Pseudorhizobium banfieldiae: one gene and its partner. The protein of the gene in region 2 interacts with the protein of the main gene of each other region in a pairwise test. Links are inferred from orthologs where the notes say so. Each region holds a gene or a part of one and is shown on either strand. Other genes may lie near its edges. The genes, in order: NT26_RS01770 and NT26_RS16420.

The links.
Region 1: the proteins of NT26_RS16420 (region 2) and NT26_RS01770 interact in binary tests that used the Escherichia coli proteins (3 or more experiments, as listed by UniProt). The link is inferred for Pseudorhizobium banfieldiae from one-to-one orthologs.

The regions. Positions count from the first base shown.
Region 1 is NZ_FO082820.1:379,232-382,372, forward strand. The notes cover bases 46-2,865. They hold NT26_RS01770 (cysteine desulfurase family protein), read right to left. Parts: upstream 2,128-2,865; coding sequence 964-2,127; downstream 46-963. Other genes in these bases: NT26_RS01765 (DUF4007 family protein), read right to left, coding at 46-953. Also shown: NT26_RS01760 (hypothetical protein), read right to left, coding at 1-39; more of NT26_RS01765, read right to left, coding at 36-45; NT26_RS01780 (hypothetical protein), read left to right, coding at 3,118-3,141. UniProt on the Escherichia coli protein: Master enzyme that delivers sulfur to a number of partners involved in Fe-S cluster assembly, tRNA modification or cofactor biosynthesis. Catalyzes the removal of elemental sulfur from cysteine to produce alanine.
Region 2 is NZ_FO082820.1:3,367,473-3,370,779, reverse strand. The notes cover bases 66-3,051. They hold NT26_RS16420 (sulfurtransferase TusA family protein), read right to left. Parts: upstream 1,684-3,051; coding sequence 1,447-1,683; downstream 66-1,446. Other genes in these bases: NT26_RS16415 (L,D-transpeptidase family protein), read right to left, coding at 1,680-2,960; NT26_RS16425 (CobW family GTP-binding protein), read left to right, coding at 277-1,431; NT26_RS16430 (D-alanyl-D-alanine carboxypeptidase family protein), read left to right, coding at 66-267. Outside these bases: more of NT26_RS16430, read left to right, coding at 1-65; NT26_RS16410 (acetyl-CoA carboxylase carboxyltransferase subunit alpha), read right to left, coding at 3,136-3,307. UniProt on the Escherichia coli protein: Sulfur carrier protein involved in sulfur trafficking in the cell. Part of a sulfur-relay system required for 2-thiolation during synthesis of 2-thiouridine of the modified wobble base 5-methylaminomethyl-2-thiouridine (mnm(5)s(2)U) in tRNA.

The DNA of each region.
Region 1 (3,141 bases), 3.0 Mb from region 2 along the record:
TCGACGCTCGACTCGAACAATATCGATCAGTTTCCTCATGAGCGGCCACCTTCGGAGAAGCTGGCGCTGAGCAGAGCGTCTTCATTCACTTCCGTAACAAGGCTAACCTGTCGCAACCCTGCCGTATCCGTCCAGATGATCGCTCCGTTAGTGATCTCACCAATGCGGGAAAGACGATTAAGCACACTATCCTCGTCGAGTTTGAATACCCGGCCTGGCGAGCCAATTCCGTATGATGCCACCTCAGCTGACAGGGTGGGGGCGTTTGTATGCCAACGTCTCCAAAATCGCCGCAGAGCGAGAGCAAAGACTGCATCGGGCAGATTCTGCTTGGGACCGCGTACGAATTCGTATTGGTTAGCGAGACGCTGTTCGCGGACAAGGGACAACTCGTTGAGCAGCGGCTCAACGGCATCTTCAGCGCCGTCCTTTTTGGCCACGTAGCTCCGAATAAGTACCTCTGCGTCTCTTTTGAGCGTTTCGGCCGTTACGCGGGCCGACTTCGCCGTTGCTATCTCGAACAAGCCGCTAGTGATCGTCTCCCGATCGAAGACTGGTTGATTTAAGATATTGAAGCAATAGAAGAAGGCAGTCGACAGTTCCGGAGTCCCTGCAAGTGCAAAGTGGACCAGCCACATCGTGGCTGGATCCTCGAGGTAGGGATCATAGCCCCCGTCGTCATCGAGGATCGCTCGTCCAATTTTTGTAGGCCTTAGTTGACCCTTATCATCCTCAACGATTCCCGTTGCGATCGCCCAATGCCGAATTGAAATCGCCATATTCTTGCCAACGCCGAATTTTGCGATTGCCTCCTGCTCCTGAAATGTTCTTCTGGTGGCGTTTTCATTGGCGACGGCATCATACGCTTTCTTGAGCCACAGTAGCCTGAGGGGAAACGTTTCATGGCCGACGAACTGTGGCCGGAAATCAGAATCATGAATATCGATCAACATGGACCGAACCCTACTGGCGGATGGCTCCAGCAGCAAGCGCGATTTGTTCCGCCGCCACTTCCATGTCATCAACTGTATTGAACCGAGAAATGAACATCCGAATACTGCACGAGGCCTCCTCAGCGCTCAGCCCGATAGCTGTAAGTACATGAGAGGGAGCAATATTTCCGCTTGAGCAAGCGGATCCTTCGGCCACTAGAACCCGTTCGCCAAGACGCATTATAAGTTCCATAGCATCCACATTCAGTACTCTGATGTTCAAAGAGCCTGGTAACCGTTCGGTTCGATCGCCGTTGATCATAAACCTAACTTGCCTGCGCCTTAGACCCTCCAGAAGATGTTCCCTAAGTTTCTCGGTGCGCGAAGCGTCCTTTTCCATGGACGCGATTCTAGATGCAGCGGCTGCGCCAAAGCCGACGATTAGCGGTACCGGCAGGGTACCAGGTCTCAAGCCGCTTTCTTGACTACCTCCAAAGAAAAGGGGGCGGGGTTTGAAAGGTGCGGCTGACGAGACGAACAGGGCGCCAACACCCGGCGGCCCATACATCTTATGCGAGGATATACTCGCGAAATCCACGTCAGGGAACGAAGTCGGTATCTTGCCAACCGACTGTGCGGCGTCGACATGTATCATCGCTCCAGAGTTTCGGCAGATCGATAAGACGTCCGCTAACGGTTGAATTGTGCCAATTTCGTTGTTCGCGGCCATGACTGAAGCTAGCAGCGTTCGCTCATCCACCATTTCCGCGAACATTTCGACACTCAGCCTGCCGTTGCGGTCGACAGGGGCGATTCTTATTTCCCAGCCCCGCCTTCCAAGTTCTGAAGCCACGGCTAGCACGCTCTTATGCTCGATTGCGGATACAACAATGTTTCGACGCTCGCTATCATTCGGCGCGAACAACCCGGCAATCCCAAGCAGAGCGAGGTTGTTGGCTTCGGTTGCGCCAGAGGTAAAGACAATTTCTGATGGCGCAACATCGACCAGTTGTGCGATCTGTGATCGGGCTTTCTCGACCGCGGCCGCAGCGCGTTGACCAAGCACATGGGGAGAATTTGCGTTGGCAGCGAACGACGACCACCAAGGTGACATCGCTTCTGAAGCCTCAGGAGCCAGCGGTGTCGTAGCATGGCCATCAAGATAGACCGACCGGTTGGCTGTTTCCTCTGTCATCGTGCTTGGATCTCTTTAGATGGTAGCGCCGATCCCGGCCTCGAGAGCCTTTCCGGCGAGCTGCTGAGACGATGGTAGACAGCCCCTAGACTTTGATCAATTCAATAACCCTGCGGGCAGGAGCATCGAATGCAGCTGCACCAAGATCCGCATTTCTTGGATAAGATCGCGGACCATCCTCTTCATCACGAACTTTAATCATCCGCTTCCCAGTGTCTCCGACTTTTGATGAAGAACGCTGTTAGTGCGAACGATCCGCTCGATATTCGACTAGATGGTCGGTTTTGCGTTTTAACACAAGCGCGTTTGAGATCAGAGGAAGCGGGTTCGGCCGTCTTTTGCTTAGCGCTAGAGCCAGGTAGACCGACCTGCCCGTGACGCTGCAGCGATCTGCACGGTCCGCTGAGGGACATGTTCATCTGGCTGCCGAAGCTGATGAGCTTCGACGAAGAAACTACTGCTAGTAGGCATCTATTTGATTCGCTTTGAAGTAAATATAGCGTGTTCCCGGAGTGTTCCCTTTTTCTCCCGGGCCCCTTGCTTGGAAACATCGAGTATGACATAGAGGAACTGTCTTCATCTCTGTGAAGACTTAAGCGGCCCCCGCCGGTGTTGGAACCACCAGACGAGGGCCTGACCCGCAACCTTGGTTAGAAGGAATTGGGCTATGAGTACATCTACTCTCTCCCCCGCTTCATGGAAAGTTCGGCGCTTCGGCTTTGAACAGCTGAGTGCATCGGCAGCCTGCCTGTTGCTGCACGCTCGCCCGCAGGCATCCGCCTGATCCTCCACATCCCTGGTTTGATTGCTGACTGACGCGCCGTCCTGAGCGCTTCGCATCGTCCCGGCATCCGCGATGGCAGCCTGGGCGCTGCCTGTGCTCTGCATGTTGGTCACACCGCCGCCTTGTCCATTCGTCAGGCGGGTCCAGCAGCGTGCGTCCGCGGCAATGACCAGGGCATGGCCAACCATTTCCAGAAAGGCTATCCCATGACATCCATAATCGACCAGCGC
Region 2 (3,307 bases):
CTCTCAGCCCTCGCTCCCTATGGTGATACGGCCACCGTCAATGACGTGAGTGCCGAGATCTGCAACCCGCAGGCAGCCAAGGTGCGCAGCGAAGGCCGTGACGATGCCGGGCGGATGATCGTGCATTCTCCTTACATCAAGGAGATGTCACGGCCGCCGCGCTACAGCTTTGCGGGGCTGATTCCAGGTTCGGAAGTCGCGGCGAGCACCAAGGGCCAGAACGAGATCGCCAACGTGCCGATCCCGCTCCCACGACCGACGTTCTGAGCCGAGGCCATGTCTCCTGCTTCCGGCCGCATTCCCGTTTCGATTCTCACCGGCTTTCTCGGCGCCGGAAAGTCGACGCTTCTCAACCGGATCCTGAAGGATCCCGCGATCACCGATACCGCGGTCATCATCAACGAGTTCGGCGAGGTCGGGATCGACAACCTGCTTGTGGAGGCGTCCGGCGACGCACTGGTTCAGCTGTCGGACGGTTGCCTCTGCTGCACCGTGCGGGGAGAACTGGTCGATACGCTTGCTTACTTCATGGATGCCATCCAGACCGGAAAGCTGAAGCCGTTGCGGCGGATCGTCATCGAGACGACCGGTCTCGCGGATCCCGCACCGGTCATGCAATCCATCATGGGGCATCCGGTCATCGTCCAGAACTTCGAACTCGACGGCGTCATCACCGTCGTTGATGCCGTCCATGGGCTGGCGACGCTGGACCGGCATGCGGAAGCCGTAAAGCAGGTTGCGGTGGCGGACCGTCTCATCATTTCCAAGAAATCACTCGCCGATGCAGCTCAGATGGAGGCGCTGGAGGCACGCCTTGCCGTGCTGAACCCGCGTGCGCCTCGCATGGACGGCGACGCTTCGGAAGCTGCGAGCGCTGCGATGCTCGCCAACGGTCTCTATGACCCTGCGACCAAGAGCCCTGATGTTGGGCGATGGCTGCAGGACGAACTGGTGGCGGTCTCGCAAGGGAGTGGCCATCATCATCATGACCACGGTGACCACCATCATCATGGTGAGCATCACCACCACCATCACCACGACGTCAATCGCCATGGCGAGGATATCCGCTCGTTCTCGCTGGTCAGCGATCGTCCCATAGATCCTGCGGCCATCGACATGTTCGTCGATCTGCTTCGCTCTGCACATGGAGAGAAGCTGTTGCGTATGAAGGCGGTGGTTGCGCTGTCGGACAATCCTGACCGGCCGCTGGTGCTGCACGGTGTGCAGTCCATCTTTCACCCGCCCCAGCGGCTCGATGCCTGGCCGGCAGGCTCGGATCGATGTACGCGTATGGTGCTGATAACGCAGGGACTGTCGGAAGAGTTCGTGTCGGATCTCTTTGCCGCCTTCAACGGGCAGCCGTGCGTCGACCGTCCCGATCGCGCCGCGCTTGAAGACAATCCGTTAGCGGTCCCGGGGCTGCGGATGTGACAGGTGCGTTCCCGGTTATCCCTTCCGGATGCAGAAGCGGTGGCCGTCGCTGGTTTTTTCCGACTGCAGCAGTTCGTGGCCTTCCTCCCGGCAGAAGTGCGGGATGTCGATGCCGGCCAAGGGGTCGCTGGTTTCGACGATAAGCTCGTCGCCGGAGCGCATCGACTTCAGCCGCCGGCGGGTCTTGAGCACCGGAAGAGGGCATTTGAGACCCCGCAAATCATAGGCGGAGTCCAGCGTCCCCGACGTCATTCCTGCGACCAGAATTTCCAGAACGGCCGCTTCTTGCTGTCCGAAACCGGCGGGGCGGCATAGGCCATCGGATTCTGTACCGGGATCGGCACCGTGGTGGACGAAGCATCGGCCGTGGCCGTCGGTTCTGCAGTCGGGGCGGCCCCTGCGATTTCGCTCTGCTGGCGCGGCAGTCGGTCCTGCTTCATACGCTCCGCCGCCGTTGCCGGACGGGCGGACGTCGAGGCAAGCATGGTCGTTGCGGGTTTGCTTTCCGGCGCCGTGCGCTTGGCCATCAGCGCCTCGAACTCCTCGCGCTTCATCAGCTTGCCGGCTTCGAGAGAGGTACCGGTCGGGGCATAGGCAATGTCCCGGCCCTTGCGCTTCTCGGCAACCACGGCCTTTCGCTCGGCTTCGGAGGGCTCGTACCAGACCATGCCGTCAAGCTTCTTGACGGCCTTCGCATAGGCAACTTCGTAGCTCTGCTGATGGGATGCGAGAGCGGCCATCAAGCCCGGGGGTGTCGACATCGGCGGGCAGGCTGCCGCTGCGTTGAAGGTCGCTGCGCCCTCGACCTGCTGGTTGAAGACGTACTTTTTCTCGCAGACATTCACCTCGGGGGGACGCTTCGTCACCTCGAAGTTGTCGTAGCCGGTCTTCAGCATCTGCCAGAAGTCGTAGTGCTCGCTGCCACGGTGGCGGGCCATGTTTTCCGCCGTCATCCGGAAGGGAAAGGCCTGCAGTTGCACGGCGGACTGACCACCCTTGAAGGCGTCGCGCGCAAAGGCATAGATTTCCAGAACCTGCTCGTCGGTCATCGAATAGCATCCGGACGAGGAGCAGGCGCCGTGGATCATCAGGTTGGAACCGGTCCGGCCGTTGACCTGGTCATAACGGTTCGGGAAGCCGGTATTGATGGCGAGGAAGTACTTGGAGTTTGGATTGAGATGCGCCGGCGTCAGGTTGTAGAAGCCTTCGGGTGCCTGCCTGTCGCCTTCCTTCTTCTTCGGGCCCAGCTTTCCCGACCACGCGCAGATCTGGTAGCTCGAGATCATGTCGAAGCGGTTGTCGGCTTTCGCCTTCCAGACCTCCAGGACACCTTCTTCCTTGAAGATGCGGATCATGATCGGCGACGTGCGCGGCATGTTCTTCTTCTGCATCTCAGCGACAATGCGCGAGGGCAGGGGGTGCTCGACCTTGTTCTTGATCTTGGACACGTCGACGGAGTCGAGAGTATCATTGCAGCCTGCAAGGGCAGTCGCGAGTGCGAGAGCGAGAGCGATGTTTTTCAGGCGCATCGGCATAGGACCACGTGACTGTGTATTGCGGACATAAGTATCTGCGTAACAGCAGCGATAATGAAGCGGTAATCTTTACATCTTCTTAACCGCTCGTCCCCGTCTGTATAGCAAAACTGCGGCTAAGTGCCACCCTGATCAGCAATGTGGCCAAATTGAGCTAAGACTGCACCCTTCAGAGGTTACGGCCGATCTGGAGGAACTTCTGGCGCCGTGCCGCGCGCACCTCGTCGCCCGACAGTTTGCCGAGTTCCGCCAAGGCCTCTTCAATGACATTCCCGGTAGCCGTGATAACCGTTTGCGGATCCCTGTGAGCGCCGCCGACGGGCTCGGGGATGATGTCGTCG